One region of the Pseudoalteromonas sp. SIMBA_162 genome, then DNA from elsewhere that is predicted to be linked to it. Evidence: predicted binding sites of a transcription regulator. Region 1 holds the regulator's gene; each other region holds the start of a gene.

The links. The regulator sigma-54, encoded in region 1, starts transcription at its own class of promoters, with help from an activator protein. The targets are predictions, from matches to a motif close to GTTGGCACGNNNNTNGNNT.
Region 2: R0J88_RS02565 (amidase family protein) is a predicted target of sigma-54. The motif match lies at 1,639-1,657, and genes of this name have one in related genera.
Region 3: glnA (glutamate--ammonia ligase) is a predicted target of sigma-54. The motif match lies at 2,249-2,267, and genes of this name have one in related genera.
Region 4: R0J88_RS05185 (NarK family nitrate/nitrite MFS transporter) is a predicted target of sigma-54. The motif match lies at 2,273-2,291, and genes of this name have one in related genera.

What each region holds. Positions count from the first base shown of each region.
Region 1 is NZ_JAWJBQ010000006.1:183,338-187,871, reverse strand. Features, by position in the region: gene rapZ (RNase adapter RapZ) at 1-322, opposite strand, end outside; gene ptsN (PTS IIA-like nitrogen regulatory protein PtsN) at 342-794, opposite strand; gene hpf (ribosome hibernation promoting factor) at 799-1,086, opposite strand; gene R0J88_RS06700 (RNA polymerase factor sigma-54) at 1,113-2,612, opposite strand; gene lptB (LPS export ABC transporter ATP-binding protein) at 2,682-3,407, opposite strand; gene lptA (lipopolysaccharide transport periplasmic protein LptA) at 3,404-3,940, opposite strand; gene lptC (LPS export ABC transporter periplasmic protein LptC) at 3,930-4,484, opposite strand; gene kdsC (3-deoxy-manno-octulosonate-8-phosphatase KdsC) at 4,481-4,534, opposite strand, start outside.
Region 2 is NZ_JAWJBQ010000002.1:208,367-212,900, forward strand. Features, by position in the region: gene R0J88_RS02550 (alpha/beta fold hydrolase) at 1-177, shown strand, start outside; gene R0J88_RS02555 (TetR/AcrR family transcriptional regulator) at 349-1,002, shown strand; gene R0J88_RS02560 (putative 4-hydroxy-4-methyl-2-oxoglutarate aldolase) at 1,006-1,488, shown strand; gene R0J88_RS02565 (amidase family protein) at 1,829-3,037, shown strand; gene R0J88_RS02570 (gamma-glutamyltransferase family protein) at 3,034-4,534, shown strand, end outside.
Region 3 is NZ_JAWJBQ010000013.1:37,942-42,475, reverse strand. Features, by position in the region: gene typA (translational GTPase TypA) at 1-1,816, opposite strand, end outside; gene glnA (glutamate--ammonia ligase) at 2,323-3,729, shown strand; gene R0J88_RS11045 (DUF4124 domain-containing protein) at 3,844-4,365, shown strand; gene glnL (nitrogen regulation protein NR(II)) at 4,449-4,534, shown strand, end outside.
Region 4 is NZ_JAWJBQ010000005.1:64,711-69,244, forward strand. Features, by position in the region: gene R0J88_RS05180 (protein kinase domain-containing protein) at 1-696, opposite strand, end outside; gene R0J88_RS05185 (NarK family nitrate/nitrite MFS transporter) at 706-2,175, opposite strand; gene R0J88_RS05190 (HesA/MoeB/ThiF family protein) at 2,464-3,219, shown strand; gene R0J88_RS05195 (ATP-binding cassette domain-containing protein) at 3,233-4,261, opposite strand; gene modB (molybdate ABC transporter permease subunit) at 4,263-4,534, opposite strand, start outside.

The DNA.
Region 1 (4,534 bases):
CTATTGATAAAGGGTGTAAGCGTCTGGTTTCAGAAAAGCGTTTAATAAGGGTTTGATCTTCACTGTCTAAGTAGAACAGCGTTGGTTTTGTAAAACCCGGTAAGTATTCGATGATGTGATTAAACTCATCTTGCTCTTTTGGTAAATTTCGCACATCTATACTAACGGCAATTTTATCGTAGTTATCAGAAACGCTTCTTACCAAAGAAGGTAATAAATTTACTGGAATGTTATCTACGCAATAATAACCTAGATCTTCAACAACGCGTAAAGCAACCGACTTACCAGAACCAGAACGGCCACTTATGATAATCAACTCCATTAATCACCCTTTAAATTTGTTACGATTGGTCAACAATAATTTGATACAACTCAGCATCCGATTTAGCACAGCGAAGCTGCTTACAAAATTCTTTATTTTTTAGTTTATCAGCTATCGTTGCTAGCGTCTTTAAATGCTGTTGGTTATCGCCTTCAGGTACGATGAGTGCAACAAAAATATCAACAGGGCGGTTGTCTATAGCATCAAAATTAATCGGTGTTTCACTTACTAACACCAATGCTAAAGGTTCTTGTGCGCCGCTCATTCGGCCATGTGGAATAGCAATACCTCTTCCTATCCCTGTGCTGCCTAGCTTTTCGCGGGTTAATAAAGCGCCCAAAATATCCTGTTGAGATAAATACGGTAATTTATCGTGAGCCAGCTCGCTAATAAACTCTAAAATTCTTTTTTTACTATTAAAAAGGACCGCAGCTTTACTGCAGTCCTGGCATATAAGTGAACTTAATTTCATCATATTAGTGTCGAGCAAGCTTCTCTTTGTGTTTAATTACTTGACGGTCAAGCTTGTCAATCAATGAATCAATAGCTGCATACATATCTTGATGTTCAGTGGATGCGAATAATTCAGCACCACTTACATGAATAGTTGCTTCTGCTTTTTGATTTAATTTTTCTATATCAAGAATGACATGAACATTATTAATATGATCAGAGTGCCTTTCTAGCTTCGCAAATTTGGTATTTATATAGTCTCTTAATGAATCAGTTAGTTCTACATGACGACCAGTTAAATTTAGTTGCATAAGCATTACCCTCTTTGTTTAGCGTCTTAAATCAGGCTCTTTCGCTGATTTGACGGTGGAATAGCCAGAGATTCGCGATATTTTGCGATTGTACGTCTCGCTACTTTAATTCCTTGCTCAGCCAATATATCCGCAATTTTGCTATCACTCAATGGTTTTGCTGAGTTTTCTGCTGCGATTAATTTTTTAATAAGTGCACGTATTGCCGTAGATGAACATTCTCCACCATTTTCGGTACTTACGTGGCTTGAGAAAAAGTATTTAAGCTCAAATATTCCACGCGGTGTGTGCATATACTTTTGCGTAGTTACGCGCGAAATTGTTGATTCGTGCATTTCTACCATTTCGGCAACATCATTTAAAACCATCGGTTTCATGGCTTCTGGGCCGTGTTCAAAAAAGCCCTGTTGTTGTTTAACAATACAGTTAGTTACTTTTAAAAGTGTATCATTTCTACTTTCTAAGCTTTTTATAAACCATTTAGCTTCTTGTAAATGTGAGCGAATAAATTGACTGTCGCCGCTTGATTTAACTGTACGCGACATCGCTGCATATTGGCTGTTTACACGAATTTTTGGCATGCTGTCTGGGTTTAACTCTACAATCCAGCGGCCTTTAATTTTTTTAACTGACACATCAGGTATTACATACTCAGACTCTTCTCGTACTATTGTGTCTGCAGGCTTAGGGTTGAGAGTATGAATAAGTGTCATTATTTCTTTAAGCTCATCTTCTTTGAGCTTCGTTTTTTTCATTAATGTACGGTAGTCACGAGCAGCTAACAAATCAATGTGCTCTGTTAAAATCATTTTTGTTTCATCAATAAAAGGCGTGCCTTTATCAAATTGATTTAACTGAATACACAAGCACTCTTGTAAGCTACGTGCCGCAATACCCACTGGGTCAAATAGCTGAATGCGCTTTAAAACCGCTTCTATTTCGTCAAGTTCAACCTCAACGTCATCGTCGTTATCTTGATTAAAGCTCTCTAAAATCTCTTCGCAGCTGAGTGTCAGTATGCCTGAATCATCCACCGCTTCTACAATAGCAATAGCGATGGCTTCATCTGTAGGGCTAAATGGCGTTAATTGTAATTGCCACATTAAGTATTCGTGAAGCGTTTCAGTTGATGCGCCCTGATATATAGACTCATCTTCAGGCATTGGGCCTGAAGATGATGCAGGGGCTGCACTCATATACTCATCCCAGCTAACATCCATTGCCATGTCGTCACTTACGGTATCTTTAGCAAGCGCTTCACCACTGTCTTGTTCATACTCGCTAGGGGCTTCATCTGCAGATACGGTTACTGTAACTTCATCATTATCTGCTTTTTGCTCATTTTTGCCCGCAAGATCATCGGCATAGTCTTGCTCCTCAACCTCAAGTAATGGGTTGCTGTCGAGCGCTTCTTGTATTTCTTGCTGAAGATCCAATGTACTTAATTGCAGCAAGCGAATAGCTTGTTGCAACTGAGGTGTCATTGTAAGTTGCTGGCCCATGCGCAGCTGTAGTGATTGCCTCATGTATCTCTAACAATCCTTTTAAGTTGTTATAATTAATACTAGCAGATGCTTATAAATAAGGCGTAAATGTTACAGCCTAAATTGCTCGCCTAAATATACATCGCGTACAGTTTTATCATTTAATACGTGTTCAGGGGTACCAGAAGCAATCAGTTCCCCATGAGAAACAATGTAGGCTTTTTCGCAAACATCAAGGGTTTCTCTTACATTGTGGTCTGTTATTAATACGCCAATCCCACGGTTTTTCAGGTGTTCAATAATTTTTTTAATATCTAATACTGAGATAGGGTCAACACCGGCAAATGGTTCGTCTAGCAAAATAAACTTTGGATCTGCGGCTAAAGCACGTGCAATCTCTACTCGGCGACGTTCTCCGCCCGATAATGCCATACCTTTGCTATCGCGAATGTGTTGAATGCTAAATTCATCCAATAGATTATTTAATGTATCTTCTCTGGCTTGCTTAGTGAGCTCCTTTCGAGTTTCTAAAATAGCCATTAAGTTTTGATACACTGTTAATTTTCTAAATATAGACGACTCTTGTGGTAAGTAGCCAATGCCTAATCTAGCACGACTGTGCATAGGTAAAAGCGTAATATCGTTATCATCGATAGATATTTTGCCTTTGTCGCTAGGGACTAAGCCTACAATCATGTAAAAGGTTGTTGTTTTACCTGCGCCGTTTGGCCCAAGCAAGCCTACAATACTTCCAGCTTTAACTTCTAAGCCCACATTTTTTACAACTTCACGGCCTTTGTAGCTTTTGGCTAGTAGCTCTGCTTTTAATGTACTCATGGTTGGCCTTTGTCATTTTTTTTAGGCTCCACAGGCACTAAGATAGTGTGTACACGGTCTGTTGAACTTTCATCTTTTTCGGCGCTAATAAGCTGCTGTTCTATATCGTAGGTAATGCTTTTTGCATTCATTTTTTGCCCAGCTTGAGATATCTCTGCATCTCCAATTAATGTTAAAAAACGCGTTGAAACATCGTACCTAACTTCATTAGCGCTGGCGCTCATTATTGTGCCGTCGGCTTGTTTTTCTTCAAAATATGCAGGCGTACCTGTGGCAATTAACAATTGCTTGTTGTCGCCTAGCTCATCGCGCTTGTGAACCTCAAGGCGGTCTGCGGTAATTTTTCTGTCGCCATGAATAATTTCAACATTTTTTTCGAAGATACCTACGTTTTCTTTTAGTTGACCCTCTTGTTTATCCGCACTAATCGAAATTTGATTTGCAGAAATTGGCGCTGTTGGTTCAGCGGCATTAGTACCTAATGCAAGTAAAAATGTTGGAATAATAAAGAGTGTTGATAGTTTATTGGTCATAATAAATAGTTCGCGTATGGTTAATTAATTTTATCACTTCGGTTTTTAAATCGGCTTCTAAGCCTTTACCGGTGATTTTTAAATTGGGCCCTGTAACAATGACAGGCTGCTCTGATTGCATCGTTAGTAATTTTATATCTACCTGAATGTTATCAGCATTAATTTTATCTATCATTGCGTTATCAGTTAAATTACTAGCAACAACGTTACCTTCTAATATTAATTGTCTGCCTTCGTATAATGTTGCTTCATTAGCGTTAATTCGCCATGTTTGTTTGTCGTTGTATAGCGTAAAAATAGGTTTATCAAAAAAGGTAAACCCTAATTCTTGATATAGCTCCATTCGCGCTGCCGTTACTTTATGGCTGATTTTCCCATTTTCGTCATACGCTGTTTGTTTTAGCTCTATGGCTGTGTAATCGGGCTTTGCAATTATGTCTGCTTCGGTTTGTTGTGGTAAATTTACTTGTGTGAAATAAGGGTACCAAAGCCAAACCATACAGCTGATGAATAAAACGCTTAATATTATGCGCGCTGCATTCATGAACTAGTCCCTTTTGTGGTCAAAGGTTTGTTATTTTCAAGCATTAGTAG
Region 2 (4,534 bases), on a different contig from region 1:
AATAACGATAATGTTGCTGATATGCTTTCTGTTTTTCCAAAACTTAACGCACAAACGCTACATTTAACGCCCAGTGAATATAACCTGAAAGATATTGGCCACATGAAGTTTTTTAGTAAAAGGTCTGCCGCTTTATGGCCTTTAGCACTAGACTGGCTAAGCAAACATAGTATTTAACACCATGGTGTGTTTAGCTCCCTATACGCTAAACACACACCTGCTAACTCCATCTAACCTCTGCATACCTAAGCATATTTACGTGCTGTTAAATTTAAAGCCACTTTAGTAATTGACCTTTCGGTCAGTAAAGCTACAATCAATCAACACGTTAAACACGCACAATCAATAATGACCACACAAATAAAACCAAATAAAAAAGAAGTCACTCGGGAAAAAAACCAACTGCTTATATTAAATGCCGCCGAGCAATTATTTTCTCTTAATGGGTATGACGGCGCAAGCATGAGCATGGTTGCAAAAGAGGCTAACGTTCCAAAAGCTAACATACTGTATTACTTTAAAAGCAAAGATGGCCTTTACGAAGCGGTAATAGACAGAATAATAGCAAATTGGAACTTAGGCCTTGATAACGTCACCGTTGAAGACGACCCCGCAGCAGTGCTTTATAACTACATAAAAAGTAAAGTAATACTTGCCGTAAACCAACCTCTTCAGTCTCGTTTATTTGCCAATGAAATTTTGCGTGGCGCCCCCTATTTACAAAACTACTTTAGAACAAATACACGGCCTTGGGTTAAACAAAAAATTGATGTGTTTCAATCCTGGATGGACGCAAAAAAAATAGACCAAGTGGACCCCCATCACCTTTTATTTACTATTTGGTCAACAACACAATACTACGCCGACTTTCAAGCTGAAGTACTGCTAGTTATGAACAAATTAGAATATGACGAAACCGACGTGGCACAAATAACACAATCAATTGCCCACATAATTTTAAAAGGTATTGGCTTAAAAATACCCGCCCCAAACGAGGCCTAACACATGGAAAACTTTACAACCCCCGACCTATTCGACGATCACCGCAACTCGGTTCAAGTTGCAGATAGTGGACTGCGCCACTTTGGTAAAAAAACCACCTTTAGTGGCCAAGCAGTAACGGTAACCTGCCCAGAAGACAACTCGTTTGCCGCCGATGTTCTCCATCAAGATGGTAAAGGGAAAGTGTTAGTAATTGATGGGTTTGCTAGCAAACGTTTTGCTTTTATTGGCGACATCATGGCCGAACGCGCGCTACAAAATGGCTGGGAAGGTGTTGTAATAAATGGTTGTTGCCGCGATATAGAAATACTTGCTACTATGAATTTACCCGTAATGGCAATTGGTTCAACCCCTCGTAGCACACTTAAGCGCGGTTTTGGCGATCAAGACCAAGTTATTAATATGCTGGGTACCGCAATAGCACCAAACGATTGGCTGTATGGCGACGTTAATGGCCTAATAATTAGTAAAGCCCCCCTTATTTAATAAATTCGTGTAAATAATAACAACCAGTTTGGTGCAACAATGCACCAAGTTGGTTTGTTTTGCGGTTAAAAACACCCACTTTATAACTTAAAAATTATAAATCCCCCTCTGCAACGCCCAAAAACCTGACCAATCGGACAGGAATTTACTTTTGGCATTTGTTTTGCTTGTATTAAGTTCGCTAAAACCACAACCACCGATGCAAAGTACAATTAGTGCTCAGTTAATAAAAATAAGATATTACGTAGAGAGCTAAAAAAAATAACAACACTATTCTCTTTTACTCAATTTAAAATTAGTAAATAACCATTTGGTCAGTTTTATGTAGATGGGTTACAAAATGAACACGCAATTAAAAAATAAAAACACAGGTATATTTTGTGACCATGGACCCAGTAATTGGCAATCAAGTCAAACGGGCATACTAAGCACTAAGCGCCTAGCCGTAAAAGATGTATTTGCCGTTAAAAAGCAAAAAAACAGTGCAGGTAATCCCTGCTGGTTTAAAACACATCCACCAGCCCAGCAAACAGCAAGTAGTGTAAACAAATTAATGGATGCAGGCTGTATTTTTAAAGGTTTTACCCATACCGACGAGCTTGCCTATAGCTTAGAAGGCAATAACACTCACTATGGCGCAGCACAAAACCCCAAAATAAAAGGGCATGCATGCGGTGGTTCTAGTATGGGATCAGCCGCCGCAGTAGCCGGCAATTTAGCTGACATCGGGTTGGGCACCGATACCGGAGGCTCTATTAGAATACCCGCAAGTTATTGCGGTTTATTTGGTATTAGGCCAAGCCATAACGTAATTGAAAAAGACGGCCTGATCCCGCTAGCACCGCCTTTTGATACCGTTGGTTGGCTTACCCAAAGCGCAGAACTATTAGAAAAAGTAGGTGACGCATTGTTACCAAGCCAAGCTATTAATAGTGTAAATACCTTGGTTATTTGTGAGCCCTTATTTGAGTTAGTCAGCCCAGCTTTACAAGCACCACTTAAACAATTGCTTAAAAAAACCAAACCTTATTTTAAACACCACAAAAATTTTGAACTACCTAACATCAGCTTATTAAGCGAACTCGCTGATAGTTTTAGAATATTGCAAGGACGTGCTATTGCTAAAGCGCACAAAGATTGGCTTCAGTTGCCGGAGCACTCTCCCCAGTTTGCTCCGGCAATTGCGGCCCGTTTTAAAATGGCATTGGCACTAACCGCCCAAGAAGAAAAAGAAGCACTTAACGTTCAAACCCAATGGCAAACATTAATTGCTAAAAACCTAAATTCAACTAGCTGCTTATTTTTGCCAACAACCCCAACAACCGCACCTAAATTGGGCGCCGACACAAGTGCCTTACGCAGGCAAATAATTACGCTATCGGCTATTGCGGGCTTGAGCCGCTCGGCGCAAGTTCACTTACCATTGGCTAATCTAGCAAATGGCCATCCATATGGGTTTTCACTCATGATGAGCCACAATAACGATAAAAGCTTACTTGCCTGCGCAACACAACTAGCTGCATATTTTAAACAGGAAACTCTCACATGAACGCACACAACATTGCCTTTACGGCCCCGCACTTTTCAGCGACCGAGGCAGGCACCTCAATATTAAAGCAAGGCGGCACAGCCACCGAGGCTATGGTTGCAGCAGCCGCTGCTATTAGCGTGGTTTACCCACATATGAACTCAATTGGTGGCGACAGTTTTTGGCTTATTGACAACCCAAACCAAAGCACACCCACCGCAATTGATGCATGCGGCCGTGCACCAAACGACATCAGCGCCTACAGCAATGAGCAACAAATACCAGAGCGTGGAGGTTTAAGCGCATTGACTCAAGCGGCTACACTTCGTGGCTGGCAAAAAGCCCTTAAATTAGATGAGCACGCAGCCCTTTCGCTAAGTACTATTTTAGCCCCAGCTATCAAACTTGCCCGCGAAGGGTTTACTGTTACCAAAAGTTTGCAAGCAGGCTGTGAAAAACTCGCGACGGTTACCAGTACAAACGATGCCTTTAAAGCGCTATACATACCCAACGGTAAACCGTTACAAGCAGGCCAACATTTTAAAAACCCACAACTGGCCAATACTTTTGAGCATTTGGCAAAGCACGGCTTAAACGCTTTTTATGAAGGCGAACTTGCCGACTCGTTTGCAGCCGATTTAGCCAAAGCTGGCAGCATTATTACCCCAAATGATATTGCCAACACGCAAGCCGATGTAGTAAGCCCGCTAAATGCTAATTTGTCGGGTATTAATTGTTATAACTTACCTGCACCTACTCAAGGCGTACATTCGCTACAAATAATTGGTACCGTTAATAAGCTAAAACACAAAGCTAACACCGAGGCCGATTGGACCCACTTAATTGTAGAAGCCACCAAGCAAAGCTTTACGCACCGCCCAACGCTTTGGGCCGACCCTAAAGCGCTTGGCGATGATTATAAAAACGCATTAACTGATGAGCGTTTAACCGAGCTTGCCAACAATATTGATATGAATACCGCCAAAAAATGGCCGTTTGATGCCCAGCCCGGCGATACCGTCTGGATGGGAGCACGTGATAAGAACGGCCAACTAGTGAGCTTTATTCAAAGTATTTACTGGGAATTTGGTAGCGGCATACTCATGAGCGAAGGCGGGTTTGTATGGAATAACCGCGGTTTAAGCTTTAGCTTAAACACTAAAGATACCAATGCACTAGCGCCAAATAAACGCCCTGCACATACCCTTAACCCAGCTATGGCTAAGTTTGACGATGGCAGACGCCTTGCCTACGGCACTATGGGTGGTGAAGGCCAACCACAAACTCAAGCCGCTGTATTTGCCGGATACGCGTGGCGAAATAAATCAATTAACCAAGCGGTAAGCGATCCGCGCTGGTTACTGGGCCGCACATGGGGCGACACCAGCACAAATTTAAAAATAGAACACAGCCTCGCTGCCCAAATAGACAATGAATTAAATAAACGTGGCCACGACTGGGTAAGTGTCGAAGACAACAACGAAATGATGGGTCACGCGGGTGCTATTTTAGATACAC
Region 3 (4,534 bases), on a different contig from region 1:
TAGGAGCACGACCCGCACGTTTACGCTCATTTTCAGTTAAATGACGTTTACGAATACGAATGTTCTCAGGTGTAACTTCTACTAACTCATCATCAGCAATAAACTCAAGCGCTTGCTCAAGTGAATAGTTCAGATGTGGTGTAAGTGTTTGTGCTTCATCTGTACCAGATGCACGAACGTTAGTAAGTTGCTTACCTTTAAGCGCGTTAACTGTAAGGTCGTTATCGCGGCTATGAATACCGATAACCATACCTTCATAAACTTCAACACCGTGACCGATGAATAAACGGCCGCGCTCTTGTAAGTTAAATAATGCGTTAGTAAGTGCTTTACCTGTTGCATTTGCAATCATTACGCCGTTCTTACGAACACCTAGCTCGCCACCTTTGTGCGGACCGTAGTGATCGAACGTATGGTAAAGTAAACCAGAACCAGACGTTAATGTCATGAACTCAGTTTGGAAACCGATTAAGCCACGGCTTGGGATCATAAAGTCCATACGCATACGGCCTTTACCATCTGGTGCCATGTCAGTAAGTTCACCCTTACGAAGACCAATTTGCTCCATGATAGAACCTTGGTGCTCTTCTTCACAGTCAATCGTTAGTGTTTCATACGGTTCTTCTAACACGCCATCAACAGTACGTAAGATTACTTCTGGACGAGATACAGCAAGCTCATAACCTTCACGACGCATGTTCTCGATTAAGATACCAAGGTGTAATTCACCACGACCCGATACGCGGAAGCTATCTGGGTTATCTGTATCTGCAACACGAAGTGCAACGTTGTGTACTAATTCTTTGTCTAAACGCTCACGAATATTACGTGATGTTACAAACTTACCTTCTTTACCACAGAACGGAGAGTTGTTTACAGAGAACGTCATTGTTACTGTTGGCTCATCAACACTTAGTGGTGGTAATGCTTCAACGTTGTTAGGACAACAAATAGTATCTGAAATCTTAAGCTCGCCTAAACCTGTTACAGTAACGATGTTACCAGCATAAGCTTTATCAGTGTCGATACGCTCAAGGCCTAGGTAGCTTTGTACTGAACCAATTTTACCGTTACGAGTCGTGCCGTCAGCGCCAATAACTGTAACTTGTTGGTTAGTCGCAACAGAACCACGTTTAATACGACCAATACCGATTACACCTTTATACGAGTTGTAATCAAGCTGAGAGATTTGCATTTGGAAGTCACCTTCAGGATCTGCATCCGGTGGTGATACTTCGTCAACGATCATCTTGAACATAGGTTCCATGTTGTCTGATGGCTCGTCTAAATCTAATGTTGCCCAGCCGTTGATAGCTGATGCGTAGATTACTTTAAAGTCTAACTGTTCATCAGTTGCACCAAGGTTATCGAATAAATCAAAGATTTGATCCATAACCCAATCTGGGCGTGCACCTGGCTTATCAATTTTATTGATAACGACGATTGGCTTTAAGCCTTGCGCGAATGCCTTTTGCGTTACGAAACGCGTTTGTGGCATTGGACCTTCTTGAGCATCAACAAGTAATAATACTGAGTCAGCCATCGAAAGTACGCGTTCAACTTCACCACCGAAATCGGCGTGTCCCGGGGTATCTACGATATTGATATGGTAATCATTCCAAGAGATAGCTGTGTTTTTAGCTAAAATGGTAATACCACGTTCTTTCTCAATGTCGTTTGAGTCCATCACGCGCTCTTCGTTACCGCCGCGTGTTTCTAATGTACCTGATTGCTCAAGTAGTTTGTCAACCAGAGTTGTTTTACCGTGGTCAACGTGCGCGATAATCGCTATATTTCTTAACTGTTCGATGCTCATATATTTACTCAGAGAAATTAAATTCTCAATGATCCTGCAAGATCTACGCACTCATCTGCGTTTTCACGAGATGTCCAAGCATAGGATTTAAAAGGGCGCATATTATCCCTCATTAATGACATGGATGAAAGTTTATCCAATACAATTTTCAAAACTTTCTCAATACTTTTACTAAGTATCTGTTTTATATATGACAATTATATGAAATAAATTGTCATTATTTTTTCAAAAATGCAGTTTACACTATTTGTACGATATTTTTGGCACTCTTTTACATTTAGGTTATGCTAATTTCGAGCGATTAAATTAACAACAAATTGTAGTGCACATAGCCTGCACCAAAGTGGAACTTGACCGCACCATATTGGTGCTATTTTATGCCCCACATTGTAGCAACTAAGTTTTTTTAACCTATAAACATAGAGTTATAAAAATGGCACAAAATCAGCTTAATAAATCCCAAAGCAATTATGCAGCAATAATAAAACCCAATAGTTGGAGGACACATGTCACAATCGGTTTTAGATTTTATTAAAGAAAATGACGTTAAGTTCATTGATTTACGCTTTACTGATACAAAGGGTAAAGAGCAACATGTATCTATTCCTCATCACCAAGTTGATGAAGATTTTTTCGAAGACGGTAAAATGTTCGACGGTTCTTCAATTGCTGGTTGGAAAGGCATAAACGAATCAGACATGGTATTAATGCCTGTTGCTGAATCAGTAAAACTTGACCCTTTCACTGAAGAAACAACATTAATCGTACGTTGTGACGTTGTAGAGCCTTCTACACTTCAAGGTTACGAGCGCGACCCGCGTTCAGTTGCTAAACGTGCTGAAGATTACATGCGCTCTACAGGTATTGCTGATACAGTATTATTTGGCCCAGAGCCAGAGTTCTTCCTTTTTGACGATGTTAAATACAAATCAGACATGTCTGGTTCAATGTACAAAGTTGACGCTGTAGAAGCGGCATGGAACTCAGATAAAGATTATGAAGGCGGTAACACTGGTCACCGTCCAGGTGTTAAAGGCGGCTACTTCCCTTGTTCACCTGTTGATTCTTCACAAGATTGGCGTTCAGCCACTTGTTTAGTACTTGAAGAGCTAGGTCAAGTAGTAGAAGCACATCACCACGAAGTAGCAACAGCAGGCCAAAACGAAATTGCTACGCGTTTTAACAGCATGGTTTTAAAAGCAGATGAAATCCAAGAAATGAAATATGTTATTCATAACATGGCTCATTTATACGGAAAAACAGCTACATTCATGCCTAAGCCAATTGTTGGTGATAACGGTTCTGGTATGCACTGTCACCAGTCTTTAGCTAAAGACGGTGTTAACTTGTTTGCTGGCGATAAATACGGCGGTCTTTCTGAAGAAGCGCTTTATTACATTGGCGGTATTATCAAGCATGCTAAAGCTATTAACGCATTTGCTAACGCATCAACTAACTCGTACAAACGTTTAGTACCAGGCTTTGAAGCACCTGTAATGCTTGCATACTCTGCACGTAACCGTTCTGCTTCAATCCGTATCCCAGTAGTACCATCTGCGAAAGGTCGTCGTATCGAAGTACGCTTCCCAGATCCAACAGCTAACCCATACCTTGCTTTCTCAGCAATGCTTATGGCTGGCCTTGACGGTATCAAAAACAAGATCCACCCTGGCGATGCAATGGATAAAGATTTATACGACTTACCAGCAGAAGAAGCAGCAGAAATTCCACAAGTTGCATCTTCACTTGGTGAAGCACTAGATGCATTAAGTGCTGACCGCGAGTTCTTAACTCAAGGTGGTGTTTTCACTGACGACCTAATCGATGCTTACATTGCACTTAAAGGTCAAGAAGTTGAAAAACTTAACATGACAACTCACCCAGTTGAGTTCGAAATGTACTACAGCTGCTAATTTGACACTGTAAAAGAATGTGTGTTCTCAAGCCCGCTTTGCGGGCTTTTTTAATGGTAAATTAAATCAAACTCCACTAAAGTTAAGCAATCATAAAAATTGCAGGGTAGCAGTGTGAATAGTAAGATTTTATTGCTAATAATTACTTTAGGATTAAGTAATTATGGTTATGCGGGTGAAAAAAGAATTTACGCTTGGAAAGATCAAAATGGCGTTTTAGTGTTTTCAGATACACCGCGTAAAGGTGCTACAGAGGTAAAACTCTCTAGCCAAAGTTTAACTATGCCCGCTAAAGATATAGCGACTCTCAGCAGCCAATCCCATACTAAAAAAACAGGGTTTGGTATTGCCATTATGTCACCTGAGCACAATCAAACCATTCATGAAAATACCGGCACAATATATGTCACTAGCCGCGTAATGCCGAGCTTTAAAGCAGGGTATACCATTCAATTGCTTGTTGATGGAGAAGCAAACGGCCCTGCAATAAATAACTCAGTATTTGCAATTGCTGATGTTGAAGCCGGTGAACACATGCTTCAATTAAGACTGTTTAACGAGAAAAACCAAATTATCGCTGTGAGCGAGCCACGTATATTTAATATGCGCAGAAAAGGCAAAATCCATAGCAATTAAAGCGAAACTTAATACTTAGGCGCAGCAGCTCATTTAAGATAAAACCTGGCCTGTAAACACCTGCGCACTAAAATGGTGCAAACATGATTAATAACGAAAATTTTAGCCCCGAATTGCTTGATGCCATATGGCAAAATCAAACAACGGCAGTTATGCTTCTCGATAAAAA
Region 4 (4,534 bases), on a different contig from region 1:
ACTGCCTCTTGCTATGGCAAGCTCTGTCACTGCTTTTGCTGCGTGCTCTAAATTAGTATGCTCATCAATTAGCTTTTGTATATCACTGTTTGGCAACACATCGTGTACACCATCGCAGGTAAGTATATAAATATCATCAGCTTTTAAATCAACTTCGTATACATCAATTTCTTGATGAAGCTGCGCGCCTAAAGCTCGCGTTAGGGTATCGTTTACTTTATGGTCGCGTGTTATCGCCTCCATACTTTTTCCACGTAAACGCGTAATTCGGGTATCACCTAAATGAAAAATATAACCCGTGGCCGATTTTAAAATAAGCGCTGTAAACGTGGTCATCCAATCTGCTTGGCGTTGGCCGAGGTGATTATAGTTAACCGATTGCGAATACAGCCACTGATTTAAACTGGCCAATACCTTAGATACCGACTTTTTAACGGCCCAACTTGGCGGTGTATTTAAATACTCATTTATAAAGTGCGTTACCGATAACTGTGACGCTTGTTTAGCATTTTTTGCTGATGAACACCCATCGGCCAAGCAGGCAATAACCCCTTTTGACTCTTTTTCTTGCGCTTGAGTATTAAGAGCAGCAAACGCATCTTGGTTTTCGGTTTTTATACCTTTGCTACTGTGTCCACCAAACTCAACGTTAAGTTCGTTTGTAAGTGCGCTGGCTTTTTGGGTTTCATCAAACATATGTATGCCTTAAGTCACAGAAATAAGTTCAACGGTGCCATCTTCGTTTACTTCTGTGATGTGGCCATCGGGTTCTTTCATGAAAAATAATGCACCTAAGCCTAATAATGCGCTTGCCGCAATAATCATAAAGAATGTTTGGTAATCAACTAATGAGAGCGCCGTTAAATACACAACAGCTCCTACATTGCCGTAGGCGCCCGTCATACCCGCAATTTGACCCGTTAAACGGCGTTTAATAAGTGGCACAGCGGCAAATACAGCGCCTTCCCCCGCTTGCACAAAAAACGAACACGCCATGGCAGCAGCAACTGCAAGCCAAAGCGGCCAACTAGCGTCAACTAAGCCCATAACAAAATAACCTACAGCTAAGCCTGTGGTAAGTACAATAAGTGTTTTACGACGACCCATTCTATCTGAGATCCAACCACCACCGGGGCGAGAAGCTAAATTCATAAACGCATACGCTGATGCAAGCAAACCTGCGTATACCATATCAAGGCCAAACACCTCACTAAAAAATAATGGCAACATAGATACAACGGCAAGCTCTGAGCCAAACGTTGTAAAATAAAGAATATTTAAAACTGCAACTTGTTTAAATTCGTAACGATGTGATTCAGGCACAGGTTGCTTAAAAATATGGCCATTTATGTCGTACGTTTTATAAACTTCGTAAAGATAAAGCAGCACCAAAAATACATATGTACCAATAACAAAATTTTCAGAAAGTAAATTTGCACCAGTAGGAGAAAGCTTCCAAGTAAGTAGTGCTAAAGCACCGTACATAGGTAGCTTCATTATAAGAAGTAGTACAAAGTCGCCTTTGCTGGTTACTTCCATTGCTCCTACTTTTTTTGGTTTAAAGTAAGTGCCACCTTTTGGCGTGTCAGTTACGCTGATGTACCAAATAACACCAAAAATGACACTTAATACACCGGTTAGGCCTATCGCATAACGCCAGCCATCGTCACCACCAAACATAAGCGCTAATACAGGTAATAGCATTGCAGCAGCTGCCGAACCAAAGTTACCCCAGCCACCGTAAATACCTTCTGCTGTACCCAACTCGTTTGCCGGGAACCACTCGCTCACCATACGAATGCCCACAACAAAACCCGCACCAATAAAGCCAAGTGCAAAACGCGCGATAGCGGCTTGCTCAAACGTGGTGGCCATCGCAAACATAAAACATGGGATGCTACATAAAATCAGTAATGATGCATAAACGATGCGAGGCCCAAATTTATCAGTTAACATGCCCACAACCACGCGAGCAGGAATGGTTAGTGCCACATTTAAAATAAGCAGCGTTTTTACTTGTGCCATAGTAATACCTAGCGAACCCGCTATAGCGCCTAATAATGGCGCATGGTTAAACCAGACAAAAAATGAGATAAAAAACACCATCCAGCTTAAATGCAGTATTTTCATTTTTCCGCTAAACGATATGAGATTAAACCCAGTACTCGGTTGCATGTTATTTTTCCTTAGTTACGTTTGTAGTTATTTATAGCAGTTACTACTTTGTTATTAATTACACCGCTACATTTGTTAATTTCACGTTAACCATGCTGAGCAATTAGTGAGCCAATAATTTATTTCATTAAAAATCATTGATTTATGTTTTTTCTAATTCGTTATAATTTTCATTTGCACTGTTAAGGTAATCAATGTGAGCACTAACAGTGCAATTACTTTTAACCCTGTTCTTGCCCACATATTCTAAAAATTGCTATTGTGTATAAAAATAATGAGAAGCCGCTAATGACTAAACCAGCCCTGACTTACCAACAACAACTACGCTACTCGCGCCACATAATGCTTCCTAAATTAGATATAGAGGGGCAAGAAAAAATATGGCAATCTCATGCGCTTATAGTCGGTTTAGGTGGTTTGGGCTGCCCCGTTGCTCAGTACTTAGTTGCCTCAGGTGTGGGAACATTAACGCTTGTAGATAACGACGTGGTTGATGCTACTAACTTGCAAAGGCAGGTGCTTTATAAACAAACGGATGTAGGGTGCTTAAAAACTCACGCCGCCAAAGCGCAGTTAACTAGCTTAAATGATGAAATAGATATACATACAATCGATGCATTTTTAGATGAAAAGTCAAAGCTTGACGAGCTATTAAAAAATATTGATATAGTCATTGATTGCTCTGATAACTTAACTACACGTAATGTATTAAACACAGCCTGTTATAAAACAAAAACCCCACTAGTATCGGGCGCTGCAATTAGAATGGAAGGCCAAGTTGCCTGTTTTACAATGCAAGAAAATAGCCACTGTTATGAGTGTCTATCGCAGTTTATGTCTGATCAAACACAAAGCTGCTCAGAATCAGGCGTGCTATCGCCCATTGTAGGATTAATTGGCAGTATTCAAGCCACTGAAGCCTTAAAAATGCTTGCTGGATTACCAAGCGGGTTAAGCGAACATTTACTGCTGATTGATGGATTAAGCATGGAGTTTAATCGCTTTAAAATCACAAAAAACAGTCATTGTGCTACGTGCAGCTAAAACCCACTTCAAACTACTCTAGATTATGAATAGTCGCATAAAGTGTATCGCCTACTTTGTAGTTATTTTGATCCCATACTCTTGGTGAAAGTAAGCAATACAAGCTTTGTCCGTCTACATCTAGCGTAAGTTGCCATGTTTTATCTATAAGTTCTGCACTGTGCAGCGTACATATTAAAACATTGCTGTTATTTGTGTTTAATGGCATTTCTGCACTTACCGATATTTGCTCACACTCTAATATAAGTTTATTTCCTTGCTCTACAGCGCTGGGTAATGCAAATAGCTGCTGCTCGCTTTTGTGGAGTTTAAGCAAATACACACCGTATTTTTCATCAAATGTAATGATTTTAAAGTTAATTAAGCTCAGCGGTGCTTGTTTATTATTAGCGTAAATAGCTTTAGCCACCTGCGCACTCGGGCCATGGTTAATTACTTTACCGTTATTGAGCTGCACCAGGGTATCGCAACAAAACAATAGTTCTTTTAACGAGTGGCTCACTATAATAAATTTAATAGTAAACGTTGCCGCCAATTCACTTAATGTTGAGAGTGTTTTAAAGCGCAGCGGCCAATCAAGAGCGCTAAATGGCTCATCTAAAATAATTAATTTTTGACCTGCCAACAACGTACGTGCAAACACCACCCGTTGGCGCTCCCCGCCAGACAAGCTTTGAACGTTGCGTTTAAGTAAGGGGTGTAACTCAAGTGCATCAATAACTTTTTGTTCAGTTAAGTCAGTTTGCCTATTAAAACAATGCTTTTGTGTAAACGCTAAATTACCTGCTACATCCAAATGCGGAAATAATGGGCAAGATTGAACTTGCAACGTAACACCGCGTTGCTCAGTTGGTAAATGATGTACCGATTTATCATTTATATAAACACTCTGCTCACCTTCAAGGCCACTAATACAACGTAGCAAGGTGGACTTACCCGAGCCGGACGGGCCAAAAATTCCCGCAATAGTAAAAGATTCAAGATGAAGGTTTATGTCTAAATCAAAGCTATTTAGCGATTTATAAAGGGCTAACTTAATCATATTATTGCTTAACCCCCACTATGCTTTTATTAAATTTAAATAACAACACTAAACACGCAAATGAAATAGCCAGTAAAATAAGTGAAAGCTGATGCGCCGCTGCATAGTTTAACGACTCTACATGGTCGTACAAAGCAATAGAAACAACCTGTGTTTCTCCTTGTATATTGCCACCAATCATCAGCACTAAGCCAAATTCCCCGAGTGTATGCGCAAACCCCAGTGCAAATGCACTACCAATACTAGGTTTTAACAACGGCAATATTAAGTAAA